2 regions of the Streptomyces montanus genome follow, and region 2 is predicted to be linked to the other one. Evidence: riboswitches for the same ligand, from Rfam matches in the RefSeq annotation. Region 2 holds a riboswitch; the other holds the start of a gene.
The links. Region 2 has a riboswitch for glycine ahead of gcvT (glycine cleavage system aminomethyltransferase GcvT). Riboswitches for the same ligand answer to the same signal wherever they lie in the genome.

Region 1: it holds a riboswitch for glycine, as region 2 does, so the genes downstream of both, gcvP (aminomethyl-transferring glycine dehydrogenase) here and gcvT (glycine cleavage system aminomethyltransferase GcvT) in region 2, are expected to answer to the same signal.

Annotation. Positions count from the first base shown of each region.
Region 1 covers NZ_VBZC01000024.1:122,800-130,496, reverse strand. Annotated here, with positions in the region: gene FE633_RS22685 (DNA polymerase IV) at 1-1,322, shown strand, start outside; gene FE633_RS22680 (PRC-barrel domain-containing protein) at 1,244-1,615, opposite strand; glycine riboswitch at 1,719-1,814, shown strand; gene gcvP (aminomethyl-transferring glycine dehydrogenase) at 1,994-4,879, shown strand; gene FE633_RS22670 (SchA/CurD-like domain-containing protein) at 5,642-6,799, shown strand; gene FE633_RS22665 (cupin domain-containing protein) at 6,866-7,333, shown strand; gene FE633_RS22660 (beta-ketoacyl-[acyl-carrier-protein] synthase family protein) at 7,330-7,697, shown strand, end outside.
Region 2 covers NZ_VBZC01000023.1:105,368-113,064, forward strand. Annotated here, with positions in the region: gene FE633_RS21850 (enhanced serine sensitivity protein SseB) at 1-350, opposite strand, end outside; gene FE633_RS21855 (AAA family ATPase) at 467-1,141, opposite strand; glycine riboswitch at 1,323-1,419, shown strand; glycine riboswitch at 1,420-1,533, shown strand; gene gcvT (glycine cleavage system aminomethyltransferase GcvT) at 1,569-2,699, shown strand; gene gcvH (glycine cleavage system protein GcvH) at 2,827-3,204, shown strand; gene glyA (serine hydroxymethyltransferase) at 3,218-4,480, shown strand; gene FE633_RS21875 (L-serine ammonia-lyase) at 4,558-5,925, shown strand; gene FE633_RS21880 (glycoside hydrolase family 25 protein) at 6,061-6,618, shown strand; gene FE633_RS21885 (NADPH-dependent F420 reductase) at 6,654-7,493, opposite strand; gene FE633_RS21890 (EF-hand domain-containing protein) at 7,531-7,697, opposite strand, start outside.

The DNA of each region.
Region 1 (7,697 bases), on a different contig from region 2:
TCGTGGGGGGACTCGGGCCGCGTGGAGTGGTAGCCACCGCCTCGTACGAGGCGCGGGTCTTCGGGGTCCATTCGGCGATGCCCATGGCGCAGGCGCGCCGGCTGGCGCCCAACGCCGCTTATCTGGTGCCGCGCTTCGGGTTCTACCGGGAGATCAGCGAGCAGGTGATGGGGCTGCTGCGGGAGCTGTCGCCGTTGGTGGAGCCGCTGAGCCTGGACGAGGCGTTCGTGGACCTGGAGGCGGGGGGAACGGCCTGGGACGAGGAGTCGGCGCGGCTGACGGGTACGAAGCTGCGCGGGGACATCCGGGCTGTCACCGGGCTCACGGGGTCAGTGGGGCTCGCCGTCTCCAAGATGCTCGCGAAGATCGCCTCCGAGCAGGCCAAGCCGGACGGCCTGGTGCTGATAGAGCCGGGGACGGAGCGAGCGATGCTGGGACCCCTGCCGGTGCGGACGCTGCCGGGAGTGGGGCCGGCCACCGGTGATCACCTGCGGCGGGTCGGCATCACCACGGTCGAGGAGGTCGCGGAGGCGGGCGAGGACGAGCTCGTGCGGCTTCTCGGCAAAGCCCACGGGAGCGCGCTGTACGCCATGGCGCTGGCGCTCGACGAGCGGCCCGTGGTGGCCGAGCGGGACACCAAGTCGGTGTCCGTCGAGGACACGTACGACGTGGACATCCATGACCGGGTCCGGGTGCGGGTGGAGGTGCAGCGGCTCGCCGACCGGTGTGTGCGGCGGCTGCGGGACGCCGGGCGGTCGGGGCGGACCGTGGTGCTCAAGGTGCGGCGGTACGACTTCTCGACGCTCACCCGGTCCGACACGCTGCGTGGGCCGACGGACGACCCCTCGGTGGTGCGGGAAGCGGCGGCGCGGCTGCTCGAGACCGTCGACACCACGGGGGGCGTACGGCTCCTGGGGGTCGGTGTCACGGGGCTCGCCGACTTCACGCAGGAGGACCTCTTCGCCCAGGCGCAGGCGGCCGCCGGGGAGCTGGAGCCGCCGGCCGAGGAGGAGGCTGAGGAGTCGGCCGAGAAGCAGGAGACGCCCACGGTGCGACGGTGGTCGGCGGGGCATGACGTACGGCATGCCGAGTTCGGACCCGGATGGGTGCAGGGCAGTGGCCTTGGGCGGGTCACCGTGCGGTTCGAGACGCCCGACTCCGAGCCGGGGCGCGTGCGCACGTTCCGGACCGACGATCCGGAGCTGGAGCCGGCGGAACCGCTGCCGCTGGTGCGACGAAGACCTCAGGTCTCGTCCGAGCCCGCCAGGTGGCCGCAGTCGCGGTCCGGCGGTGGGGGCGGAGGCGCCACATCGAGGCCGTAGTGGTGATAGAGCTGGATTTCCTGCTCGGGGGAGAGGTGGCGGCCGACGCCGAAGTCGGGGGCGTCCTTGATCAGGGCGCGGTCGAAGGGGACCCGCAGGGCACCCTCGACCAGTTCGCTGGGCTCCAGGGGCACAAAGGCGTCCCTGCTGAACAGACCGGTGCGTATGGCCGCCCATTCCGGCACGCCGGTCGCATCGTCGAGATAGACCTCGTCGACGGTGCCGATCTTGTTGCCATTGCGGTCGAACGCCTTGCGGCCGATCAGTTTGCGCGGATCGACGTCGGTCTGCACGGGACCTCCAGCTGCTCACAACTCATCCGTAAGCACTACGAAAGAGCACTTTGAGGAGGGCGGCCACTCGAGGGAAGCCCGCTGGTAGGCTGGCAACGGCCGCTGACCCCGTGCGGGAGAGTCCTCCAGACTTCACCGGAGGCGCCGAAGGAGCAAATCCTCCCCGGAATCTCTCAGGCCCACGTACCGCACGGACGAGGTCACTCTGGAAAGCAGGGCGGGCGTCCACGGCTCCCGCTCTCACCGACGGTGCAAGCCGGATCGCCGAGTGCGGGCGGACCGGCGAAGCTCTCAGGTTGAGATGACAGAGGGGGAGGCCGTCCGGGCACCCACGCCGTGGTGCCCTCGAAGGTCGTGTCAGACCAGGAGGCCTCCGCAATGACCGCCCATCGCATTCCACTCTCCGAGCTCGAACAGGGAATCCCTTTCGAACAGCGCCACATCGGGCCCGACACCGAGGCCCGGGCGAAGATGCTCGCGCAGGTGGGGTACGGCTCGCTCGACGAGCTGACGGCCATCGCGGTCCCGGACGTGATCAAGAACGCCGAGGCGCTCGCTCTGCCCGGCGCGCGCACCGAGGCCGAGGTCCTCGCCGAGTTGCGTTCCCTGGCGGACCGTAACGAGGTCCTCGACTCGATGATCGGGCTCGGCTACTACGGCACGTTCACGCCGCCGGTGATCCTGCGCAACGTCATGGAGAACCCGGCCTGGTACACCGCGTACACGCCGTACCAGCCGGAGATCTCGCAGGGCCGCCTGGAGGCGCTGCTGAACTTCCAGACCATGGTCGCCGAGCTGACGGGCCTGCCCACCTCCGGTGCCTCGCTGCTCGACGAGGGCACCGCGGCCGCCGAGGCGATGGCGCTGTCGCGGCGCGTGGGCAAGGTCAAGAACGGTGTCTTCCTCGTCGACGCGGACACGCTGCCGCAGACCATCGCCGTGATCGAGACGCGCGCCGAACCGACCGGAGTCGAGGTCGTCGTCGCGGACCTGAGCGACGGCATTCCGGCCGAGATCGCCGAGCGCGGCGTCACCGGAGTGCTCCTCCAGTACCCGGGCGCCTCCGGTGCCGTACGGGACATCAAGCCCGTCATCGACCAGGCGCACGAGCTGGGCGCGATCGTCACCGTCGCCGCCGATCTGCTCGCGCTGACGCTGCTCACCTCACCGGGTGAGCTCGGCGCGGACATCGCGGTCGGCACGACACAGCGCTTCGGAGTGCCGATGGGCTTCGGCGGGCCGCACGCCGGATACATGGCCGTGCGCGAGAAGTTCGCGCGCAACCTGCCCGGCCGTCTCGTCGGCGTCTCGGTCGACGCGGACGGCAACAAGGCATATCGGCTGGCCCTGCAGACGCGGGAGCAGCACATCCGCCGGGAAAAGGCGACGAGCAACATCTGTACGGCGCAGGTGCTGCTTGCCGTGATGGCCGGGATGTACGCCGTGTACCACGGCCCTCAGGGCCTCAAGGCGATCGCGGGGCGCACCCACCGGTACGCCACGATCCTCGCGGCGGGCCTGAAGGCGGGCGGCGTCGAGGTCGTGCACGAGGCCTACTTCGACACGCTGACCGTGCGGGTGCCGGGCAGGGCCGCCGAGACCGTCGCGGCCGCGCGCGACGGCGGGGTCAACCTGCGCCTCGTCGACGCCGATCATGTGTCCGTCGCCTGCGACGAGACCACCACACGCACCCAACTGGGCGCGGTCTGGACCGCGTTCGGCGTCCGGGGCGACATCGAGGCGCTGGACGCGTCCGTCGTGGACACGCTGCCCGCCGCGCTGCTGCGCACCGACGAGTACCTCGCGCACCCGGTGTTCCACCAATACCGCTCCGAGACCGCGATGCTGCGCTACCTGCGCCGCCTCGCCGACCGCGACTACGCGCTCGACCGCGGGATGATCCCGCTGGGCTCCTGCACGATGAAGCTCAACGGGACCACCGAGATGGAGCCGGTCACCTGGCCCGAGTTCGGACAGCTGCACCCCTTCGCGCCCGCCGGCCAGGCACAGGGCTACCTCACGCTCATCCATGAACTGGAGGAGCAGCTCGCCGAGGTCACCGGCTATGACAAGGTGTCGCTCCAGCCCAACGCCGGTTCGCAGGGCGAACTGGCGGGCCTGCTGGCCGTACGCGGCTATCACCGTGCGAACGGCGACGAGCAGCGCACCATCTGCCTCATCCCGTCCTCCGCGCACGGCACCAACGCGGCGAGCGCCGTGATGGCCGGCATGAAGGTCGTCGTCGTGAAGACCGCCGACGACGGTGAGATCGACATCGAGGACCTGCGCGCCAAGATCGAGCAGTACCGCGACGAGCTGGCGGTGCTGATGATCACGTACCCCTCGACGCACGGCGTCTTCGAGGAGCACGTCGCCGACATCTGCGCGCAGGTGCACGACGCGGGCGGGCAGGTGTACGTCGACGGCGCCAACCTCAACGCGCTGGTGGGCCTTGCCAAGCCGGGCCGCTTCGGCGGGGACGTCTCGCATCTCAACCTGCACAAGACGTTCTGCATCCCGCACGGCGGCGGAGGTCCGGGCGTCGGCCCCGTCGGTGTGCGCGCGCACCTCGCGCCGTATCTGCCGAACCACCCCATGCAGCCCGCCGCGGGTCCGGAGACGGGCGTCGGTCCCCTCTCGGCCGCTCCCTGGGGTTCGGCCGGGATACTGCCGATCTCCTGGGCGTACGTACGTCTCATGGGCGGCGAGGGGCTCAAGCGGGCCACGCAGGTGGCCGTGCTGTCCGCCAACTACATCGCCAAGCGCCTGGAGCCGCACTACCCGGTGCTCTACACCGGCCCGGGCGGGCTCGTGGCGCACGAGTGCATCATCGATCTGCGGCCGCTGACCAAGGCGACCGGCGTGAGCGTCGACGACGTCGCCAAGCGGCTGATCGACTACGGGTTCCACGCGCCGACGATGTCGTTCCCGGTGGCCGGCACGCTGATGATCGAGCCGACCGAGAGCGAGGACCTGGCCGAACTCGACCGGTTCTGCGAGGCGATGATCGCCATCCGCGCGGAGATCGAGGAGGTCGGCTCGGGCGAGTGGCCGGCGGACGACAACCCGCTGCGGAACGCTCCGCACACGGCGGCCGCGCTCGGCGGCGCGTGGGACCACGCGTACAGCCGTGAGCAGGCCGTGTTCCCGGCGGGTGTCGCGGCCGCGGACAAGTACTGGCCGCCGGTGCGGCGCATCGACCAGGCGTACGGCGACCGGAACCTGGTCTGCTCCTGCCCGCCGCTGGACGCCTACGAGGACTAGAAGGCGTGCTTCCCGTCCGCCGGCCGCCTCGCGCGCCGGCGGACGGCACTCCCGAACCGCTGCCCGATGTCGCCGGGTGAGCGGGACCCCAGCACCTGGGCAGTGCCTCGCCGCTGGTCGGCGCGGCCCAGGCGTGCTTTAGGGCCTGTCCGGCGGATCATGCAGGGGCTGCGGGGTCTGGCACGCACATCTGCGGCGTTGTCGTCAGTCGCCGACTCCCCCAAGCTCTCTCGGCTTCTCCGCCAAGTCTCGACTGCGCTCGAACAGGGGGGACCCCCATGAGCAGGGGGACCCCCATCGCGTCGACTCGCGGTGGCCCAGGGCGACACTGAAGATCTCTCGTCCGGCACGGCGTCCGGCTTCCGGGCCAGGCTGTGCGCGTCCTTGATGCCGGCGATGCCCCTCCCGCGTACCGGCGACGCGTTCGGCCGCGTGCCACGAACCCTTGCCGGTGATCCGTACGTCGAGATCCGGAACACCGGACAGCCGGCGGCTGCCCCGCGCGCACCGCTCGATCGTGAGGGTGCTCCATCGTCCGCGCGCTGCTTCCGCGTTCGCGCGGAGGGAGCGAGGTTCCCGCGTGCCGCTCGTGCGGAACGCGATGAGGTTTCCGTGCCCCTCGGTACCAGCCGCGCAGGCCCTTCACCCAGGTGGTTCATACGAGTCGCGCCCTCCGCACCACCGACGCAAGATCGAAATCCGCTGACGTCGCATCACACACACGGCGTTCGCCTCTGCCCCGGTGAAGGAGATGTGCGCAGGATGACCACCTCGGAAACTGTTTCAGAACCGCTGTCGGAACGGATGTCGGAACGGGTCTCCCATTCCGTGTTCGACGGCTCCAGACTCCGTGTCGTCCTGCTGCTGGACCTCAAGGACGGAACCCAGCAGCAATTCCTCGAAGCGTACGAACAACTGCGCAACCAAGTCGCGTCCGTCCCGGGCCACGTCAGCGACCAGTTGTGCCAGTCGATCGAGAATCCGTCCCAATGGCTCATCACCAGCGAATGGGAGAGCGCCCCACCCTTCCTCGCATGGGTGAACAGCGAAGAGCACGTGGAGGTGGTCAAGCCGCTGAGCAGGTGCGTCCGGGACCTCAAATCGCTGCGCTACAACATCCTCCGCGAGACCGGCGGACCGTCGGCCACCTCCGAGCCCGCGAAGGGCCGGCTCCTGGCGTCTCCCCGGATCGGCGACGGAGTGGTCCGCCACGCGCTCACCTTCACGGTCAAGCCGGGCAGTGAATCGACCGTCGCGCGGATCCTGTCCGACTACGCCCCGCCCGAGGCGCAGGTCGACGACACCACACGGCTGCTCCGTACGTCGCTCTTCATGCACGGCAACCGGGTCGTGCGGACCATCGAAGTGCGGGGCGATCTGATGGCGGCGCTGCGTCACGTCGCCCGGCAGCCCCAGGTGCGGGCCGTCGAGGAAGCCATCAACCCCTACCTGGAGCAGAGCCGGGACCTGAGCGACCCCGAGTCCGCCCGGATGTTCTTCACCCTGGCCGCGTTGCCCGCCGTACACCATGTGACAAAGGGTGGGCAGCAGCCCGCGGACGTGGAACGACACGCGCTGTACTACCCGGCCAAGCAGGGCTACGGGGAGCGGTTGGCCCGGCTGCTCGCCCGGTATGACGAGGCGGCGGCGGACGACCCGCAGACCCCGGTCCGCGGCAGCACGATCTTCCAGCGCGACGACATCGTGGTGAGGCTCATCGATGTGCGGGGCGGTCTCGAAGCCGACCCCGCCCTGTCCCTCGGCTTCCAGGACCCCCGGCAGGCGGCCGAGTTGACGTGCCTCCTCGACGGCGACGCCGCCGGTAAGGGTGGTTCTGCCTCGGAGACAAGGGCCATCGCTCGCTTGCTCGAGCGCGCCCACATGGAACTCATCACCGATCGCCGCTCGCCCGGTGCCTGACCGGCGTACGCGGTCCGCGGCGGCCGCACACCCAACGCCGACGGCGCAAGCAACTGGAGGAATGACGTGACCAAGCAGCGTCCCAGAGTCGTGGATCTCAGCGAGACCGAACCGAACCGCAGGCGCGGAGGCGACCTGCGCGCCATGCTCACACCCACTGCGGTGGGGGCCACCAGCGGTTTCATGGGTGTGGCCTTGGTGGCGCCCGGCGACCGCATCGGCGAGCACTACCACCCGTACTCCGAGGAATTCGTGTACGTCGTCTGCGGTGAGCTGGAGGTGGACCTCGACGGCGAGCCCTGCCCGCTCCGGCCCGAACAGGGCCTGATGATTCCCGCCCATATGAGGCACCGCTTCCGCAACGTCGGTGATGTGGAAGCCCGCCTCGTCTTCCACCTCGGCCCGCTGGCTCCGCGCCCGGAACTCGGCCATGTCGACACGGAGGAAACCGACGCCGCAGCCGCCACCGCAGCCGCGGGCGGGGCCGCGTCGGGCGATGTCCGATCGGCCGATCGAAGTCAGGCACTGTCATGACCCGGCGCGTGGCGGTCACCGGCATAGGCGTGGTGGCACCCGGCGGCATCGGCGTACCGGCGTTCTGGGACCTTCTCGCCCATGGCCGCACCGCGACGCGGGGCATTACGTTCTTCGACCCCTCGGACCTTCGCTCCCGGATCGCCGCCGAGTGCGACTTCGACCCGGCGGCCCACGGCCTGGAGGCCGAACAGGTCGAACGGGCCGACCGGTACATCCAGTTCGCCCTGGTCGCCGCCGAGGAAGCCGTACGGGACGCGGGCCTCGACCCCGCCCAGGAGAACCCCTGGCGCGTAGGGGTCTCTCTGGGGACCGCAGTCGGCGGCACCACCCGCCTGGAGCACGACTACGTCCTGGTCAGCGA
Region 2 (7,697 bases):
ATGCCCACGTGCGGCGGCAGTCCGCGCGCGAACTCCACGGCGGGCGCGATGGTGTACGACATGTGGTCGCCCACGATCTGCCGGAACTGCTGCTCCGAGCTGAAGACCGGAACGTACGCCTGTCCGTCGAGCTCCATCATCGGCAGGTCGAGCGGGCCGCTGTGCGGGCCGCCGCCGTTGGGCAGCGGCACCCAGAGGAAGCTGCGCCCGAGGACCTCCACGATGCGGGCACCCGCCGAGGGCGCCGCGGGCCCCCCGGGAGCGCCGAGGGACGCGGCGAGCACCTCCTCCAGCGCGTTGCCGGGCCAGCCGGCATGCGGGTGAGGGTGCGCCTGTACCGGTATGTCCATCTGCGTAACCATCTGCTCGGAACCTCTGCTGATGGGGGTAAACCCTATCGCCTGCGGAGCTTTCACCCCACGCGGCGTCCAGTGGGGTTCAGCCACCGAAGGGGCGCCGAAGGGACTCAGTCGCCGAAGTCGATCCGCCGCAGCACGTCCGCCGCGGCACGGTCGACGAGAACGGCCGAGTCGCAGCCCTCCGGCAGGTCGCCCTCCTCGACGGAGCGCAACAGCCGGTCGACCGCGCCGCGGTGCCGGGCGAAGGCGTATCGCGAGACGCCGCGGCCGCGCTCGCGCTGGCCGTCCAGCGCGGTGTCCGGCGGGACGTCGAGCAGCAGCAGGTGCAGCGTGCCGCCCCGGCGCCTGGCTTCGCGGGCGATCCAGTTGCGCACCCAGGCCTGGGTGCCGCAGTCGTGCACGACGACCCCCTCACCGGAGCGCAGGGCGCGGCGCAGGCCCGCGTAGTGCGCGGCCCGCACGAGGGGGCGGTAGACCGCGTACGGCACAAAGCGGGACAGACGGCGGTCCCAGCGGTCGCGGGTGTCCTGCGAGTCGATACGGAGGCCCGTCACGGCGCGGCGCATCAGGGTCGACTTGCCGCTGCCCGGGAGGCCCGTGACCACGACCAGGTCGGCCGCGCCGAAGCGGAGGCCGTGCGGACTGTGTCCCGCACGGTCCCGCAGATCGCGGACGACGGGCGCCGGGAGCGGGCCGCACGCCTCCCTGGCCGGGGCAGCGGGCTGCTTGGGCAGTGCGACGGCCGCACCTGTCGCGTACACCGTGGTCCTGTTCACGCTGATCGTCCTCCCCTTGGGGTCGGGAGACCCATCCCCGTCGAGTGTAAAGAGAAGGTAATGCGTGCCACCTGTCATTTTGGTTCTCGTCCTGCCACAGCCCCGTCACAGATCTCTGTGAAAGGTCCCCCTGCCGTGCCGCACCCAGGCGTGCAATGATGTGCGCGCCAACTGCATACCGGCCGCTTGAATCCGCGCGGGAGAGTTCCGGGTACGCGTACCCGGGCGCCGAAGGAGCAAGTCCCTCCCTTGAATCTCTCAGGCCCCGTTACCGCGCGGGCGAGGCACATCTGAAAAGCGGGCCGCTGTCCAGTGGCTCCACCCAAGGTGCAAACCGTGACCGCCGGCTGCCGACGGTCATGGCGAACCTCTCAGGTTCCGATGACAGATGGGGAGGAACGACCTCGCCCGTCATGCCCTGGGAGCAGAACCGATGAGCAGTAACGCCGCGCCCCTCACGCCACGGCGCACCGCGCTCGATGCCCTGCATCGTTCGCTCGGCGCGACGATGACCGACTTCGCCGGCTGGGACATGCCTCTGCGGTACGGCTCCGAGCGGGACGAACACATCGCCGTCCGTACCAGGGCAGGCCTCTTCGACCTCTCCCACATGGGCGAGATCACCGTCACCGGCCCCCAGGCCGGCCGGCTCCTCGACCACGCGCTGGTCGGCAACCTCTCCTCGGTCGGCGTGGGCCGCGCCCGCTACACCATGATCTGCCGGGCCGACGGCGGCATCCTCGACGACCTGATCGTGTACCGGCTCGGGGAGAGCGAGTACATGGTCGTCGCCAACGCCTCCAACGCCCAGGTGGTCCTGGACGCCCTGACCGAGCGCGCCGCCGGCTTCGACGCCGCCGTGCGCGACGACCGCGACGCGTACGCGCTGCTCGCTATCCAGGGCCCCGAGTCCTCCGGCATCCTCAAGTCCCTCACCGACGCCGACCTGGACGGCCTCAAGTACTACGCGGGCCTGCCCGGCACCGTCGCGGGCGTCCCGGCCCTGATCGCCCGCACCGGCTACACCGGCGAGGACGGCTTCGAGCTGTTCGTCTCCCCGGCCGACGCGGAGAAGCTGTGGCAGGCGCTGACCGACGCGGGCTCCGCGGCGGGCCTGGTCCCCTGCGGCCTCTCCTGCCGCGACACCCTGCGCCTGGAGGCGGGCATGCCGCTGTACGGGCATGAGCTGAGCACCTCGCTGACGCCGTTCGACGCGGGGCTCGGCCGGGTCGTGAAGTTCGAGAAGGAGGGCGACTTCGTGGGGCGCGAGGCGCTCACCGAGGCCGCCTCCAGGGCCGAGGAGAACCCCCCGCGTGTCCTCGTCGGTCTGATCGCCGAGGGCCGCCGCGTCCCGCGCGCCGGGTACGCGGTCGTCGCCGGCGGCGAGGTCGTCGGCGAGGTCACCTCGGGCGCGCCCTCGCCCACCCTCGGCAAGCCGATCGCGATGGCGTACGTGGACGCCACGCACGCCGCGCCCGGCACGCCCGGTGTCGGCGTGGACATCCGGGGCAGTCACGAGCCGTACGAGGTCGTGGCGTTGCCCTTCTACAAGCGCCGGAAGTAGTCCCGGCGTCGGGGTCGGCAGCGCGCCGACGTGACCTGCGGCCCCGTGTGCCGTCTCGTAGCGCAAAGGGCATCTCACCAGCCCACCCGTTCACCAGCACTCCCTCGCGTACAGGAGAATTCAGGCCATGAGCAACCCCCAGCAGCTGCGTTACAGCAAGGAGCACGAGTGGCTGTCGGCCGCCGAGGACGGCGTCGCGACGGTCGGCATCACCGAGTTCGCGGCCAACGCGCTCGGCGACGTCGTCTACGCCCAGCTCCCCGAGGTCGGCACCACGGTGACCGAGGGCGAGACCTGCGGCGAGCTGGAGTCGACGAAGTCGGTGAGCGATCTGTACTCGCCGGTGTCCGGTGAGGTCACCGAGATCAACCAGGACGTCGTGGACGACCCCGCACTGGTGAACACCGCCCCGTTCGAAGGCGGCTGGCTGTTCAGGATTCGCATCGCGCAGGAACCGAAGGACCTGCTCTCCGCGGACGAGTACACCGAATTCTCCGGATCTTGAGGACTCCTGACCGATGTCGCTTCTGAACCAGCCCCTCTCTGAACTCGACCCGGACGTCGCCGCCGCCGTCGACGCCGAGCTGAACCGTCAGCAGTCCACCCTGGAGATGATCGCCTCGGAGAACTTCGCTCCGGTGGCGGTCATGGAGGCCCAGGGCTCCGTACTCACCAACAAGTACGCCGAGGGCTACCCGGGCCGCCGCTACTACGGCGGCTGCGAGCACGTCGACGTGGTCGAGCAGATCGCCATCGACCGCGTCAAGGAGCTCTTCGGCGCCGAACACGCCAACGTGCAGCCGCACTCGGGCGCCCAGGCCAACGCCGCCGCGATGTTCGCCCTGCTCAAGCCCGGCGACACGATCATGGGCCTGAACCTCGCACACGGCGGGCACCTGACCCACGGCATGAAGATCAACTTCTCCGGCAAGCTCTACAACGTGGTCGCGTACCACGTGGACGATGCGACCGGCCAGGTCGACATGGCCGAGGTCGAGCGCCTCGCCAAGGAGTCCAAGCCGAAGCTGATCGTGGCCGGCTGGTCGGCGTACCCGCGTCAGCTGGACTTCGCCGCGTTCCGCCGGATCGCCGACGAGGTCGGCGCGTATCTGATGGTGGACATGGCGCACTTCGCGGGCCTGGTGGCGGCGGGCCTGCACCCGAACCCCGTCCCGCACGCGCACGTGGTCACGACCACGACGCACAAGACGCTGGGCGGCCCGCGCGGTGGCGTGATCCTGTCCACGGCGGAGCTGGCGAAGAAGATCAACTCGGCCGTCTTCCCGGGCCAGCAGGGCGGCCCGCTGGAGCATGTGATCGCGGCCAAGGCCGTCTCGTTCAAGGTCGCGGCCTCGGAGGACTTCAAGGAGCGGCAGCGGCGGACGCTGGACGGCGCGCGGATTCTCGCCGAGCGCCTGGTCCAGGACGACGTCAAGTCCGTCGGCGTCGATGTCCTGTCCGGCGGTACGGACGTCCATCTTGTCCTGGTCGACCTGCGCGACTCCGAACTCGACGGGCAGCAGGCCGAGGACCGCCTCCACGAGGTCGGCATCACGGTCAACCGCAACGCCATCCCGAACGACCCGCGTCCGCCGATGGTCACCTCCGGCCTGCGCATCGGAACGCCGGCCCTGGCTACCCGAGGCTTTGGGGCCGAGGACTTCGCCGAGGTCGCGGACATCATCGCCGAGGCGCTGAAGCCCACGTACGACCGGGACGCCCTGAAGGCCCGGGTGTCCGCCCTGGCCGGCCGGCACCCGCTGTATCCCGGCCTGAAGTAACCGCTCGGGGGCACCGCGCGGCCTGAACGTGCGTGCGCGGTGCCCCACTCTGTTCCACCCCGTTGTGAGGAGTCACCGTGGCCATCTCGGTCTTCGACCTTTTCTCGATCGGCATCGGCCCGTCCAGCTCCCACACGGTCGGCCCGATGCGCGCGGCGCGGTTGTTCGCCCGCCGCCTGCGCAACGAGGGCCTGCTGGCCCCCACCGCCTCGCTGCGCGCCGAGTTGTACGGCTCGCTCGGCGCGACCGGGCACGGCCATGGCACGCCGAAGGCGGTTCTGCTCGGCCTGGAAGGCGAGTCTCCGCGGACGGTGGACGTGGAGACGGCGGACGACCGGGTCGACGCGATCCGCTCGGAGAAGCTCCTGAAACTGCTCGGCGAGCACGAGATCGCCTTCTCCTACGACGACGACCTGATCCTCCACCGGCGCAAGGCTCTGCCGTACCACGCGAACGGGATGACGCTCTGGGCGTACGACACCGACGGGACGGAGCTCCTCTCGAAGACGTACTACTCGGTGGGCGGCGGCTTCGTCGTGGACGAGGAGGCGGTCGGCGCGGACCGGATCAAGCTCGACGACACGGTGCTGAAGCACCCGTTCCGTACGGGCGACGAGTTGCTGCGCCTGACACGGGAGACAGGCCTGTCCATCTCCGCGCTCATGCTGGAGAACGAGCGGGCCTGGCGCACCGAGGAGGAGATCCGCGAGGGGCTGCTGGGGATCTGGCGCGTGATGCAGGCCTGCGTCTCGCGCGGCATGTCCCGCGAGGGCATCCTGCCCGGCGGCCTGAAGGTACGGCGCAGGGCGGCCGTCTCGGCACGCCAACTCCGCTCCGAGGGCGAACCGTTGGCCCGCGCCATGGAGTGGATCACGCTCTACGCGATGGCCGTGAACGAGGAGAACGCGGCGGGCGGCCGGGTGGTGACCGCCCCCACCAACGGAGCCGCGGGCATCATCCCCGCGGTGCTCCACTACTACATCAACTTCGTGCCGGGCGCCGACGAGGAGGGCGTGGTCCGCTTCCTGCTGGCCGCGGGCGCGATCGGCATGCTCTTCAAGGAGAACGCGTCCATCTCCGGCGCCGAGGTCGGCTGCCAGGGCGAGGTCGGCTCGGCCTGCTCCATGGCGGCCGGCGCGCTCGCCGAGGTCCTGGGCGGCTCCCCCGAACAGGTCGAGAACGCGGCCGAGATCGGCATGGAACACAACCTCGGCCTCACCTGCGACCCCGTCGGCGGCCTCGTCCAGATCCCGTGCATCGAACGCAACGGCATGGCCGCCGCGAAGGCCGTCACGGCCGCCCGCATGGCCATGCGCGGCGACGGCTCCCACAAGGTGTCCCTCGACAAGGTCATCAAGACCATGAAGGACACCGGCGCCGACATGTCCGTGAAGTACAAGGAGACGGCACGGGGCGGGCTCGCGGTGAACATCATCGAGTGCTGAGCCCTGCCATCTTAGGGATGGAATGGGGCGATGTAGGGGAAAAGCAAGGTAGTTGAGTGCTTCACCCGCACTTTTCCGTACCCCTGTGCCTACCCCACTCCCCCACCTGTCTCCCCACGCACGGAGGAATGCCCCATGCTGCGCGGCATCGATGTCAGTTCCCACCAGTCGTCCTCGTTCGACACCGACGGCCTGTCCTTCGTCTTCATCAAGGCGACGGAGGGCCGTTCGTACGTCAACCCGAAACTGAGCGCCCAGACGAAGACGGCCCGCGACGGCGGCTGCGTGGTCGGCTTCTACCACTTCCTCTGGCCCGGCAACCTCACCGCCCAGGCCGAGTACTTCGTCAGCAAGGCCCCGGAGAAGGCGGGCGACGTCCTCGCCGTCGACTGGGAATCGACGAGCGAGGGCACCCACGCGAGCAACGCCGAGAAGGACCGCTTCATCCGCAAGGTGAAGGAACTGCGGCCGAACCACCGGGTCGTTCTGTACTGCAACAGAAACTACTGGCTGAACGTCGACACCACCTCGTACGCGGGTGACGCCCTGTGGATCGCCGACTACGTCACCGCCGGCGAGCCCCGCATCAAGGCGAAGTGGCGCTTCCACCAGTACACCGACAGCCCGCTGGACAAGAACGTCGCCGATTTCGCGAGCAAGGCAGCGCTCCGCGAGTGGGCCACCGGCGGCTGAGGCCGGGCGGCCGGGGCCGGCCCCCGCCCTACGCCTTACGCCCGGAAGTCCGCCGTCCGCTCCGGAGACGCCTCCGCCAGGGCCTTGGTGACCGCCTCGGTCCCGGCCTGAAGGCCGTAGACCGGGGTCGCGGGCTGCTGGCGCCAGGAGTCGTCGAGGGTGCCGGAGTCGACCGTGTCGAAGCCGAGTTCGTCGATGAGACCGCGGACGACGCGCTTGGCCGCCTCGTCGTCACCGGCGACCGGGAGGGCCATGCGGTCGGGGGCGCCGGCGGGGCGGGGGCGGTCGAGGATGTCCTGGGCGTACGTGCCGTTGAAGGCCTTGATGACCGTGTGGCCGATCTGCTGGGCGGTCCAGCGGCTCTCCGTCAGACCCTCGTCCTCGATCGCGGCGATCTTGCCGTCGCGCTCCCGCGGGTAGTAGTTGCCGGTGTCGATCACGGCGACAGCGTCAGCCGCCTCGTCGAGGAAGCCGGACGGCAGGTCCGGTACGGCCTTCAGAGGGACGGTGACGACGACGAGCTCCGCGCCACGCGCGACGTCGGCGACCGTCGCGGGCGTGGCTCCGGTCTCCTCGGCGAGCGCGGTGAGGGTGTGCGGACCGCGGGAGTTCGCGGCGGAGACGTCGTGGCCGAGGGCGGTGAGCCGCCGGGTGAGGTTTCCGCCGATGTTGCCCGCGCCGATGATGCCGATCTTCATGGCTCGCCCTTCCGGGGGGTCGGTGCTTCTGCTCTGACGGGGAACACCAACCTGCGGGTCGGACGGGATATTCCGGACCGAAAGCCGCTGTGCAGCGTCCGGGGGCCGCGGACACGGGCCGCGTGACGAAGCGACCGCATGACGAAGGACGCACGACGAGAGGGCGCTCCCGCGCAACCCGCGGGGGCGCCCCCTCGTGCTCAGACCGCTTGGCCTACTTGCTCAGGTGGGCCCAGAACTCGTCGAAGGAGAGGAGCTTGTCGTGGTTGCTGTCCTGGGCGGCGATCACGGCCTCCGCCACGGCCTCGGTGACGTTCCAGTCTCCGCCCTGGGCCAGGGCGGTCTTGAACTCGGCGGCGGTGATGAACCCGTCACCGTCCA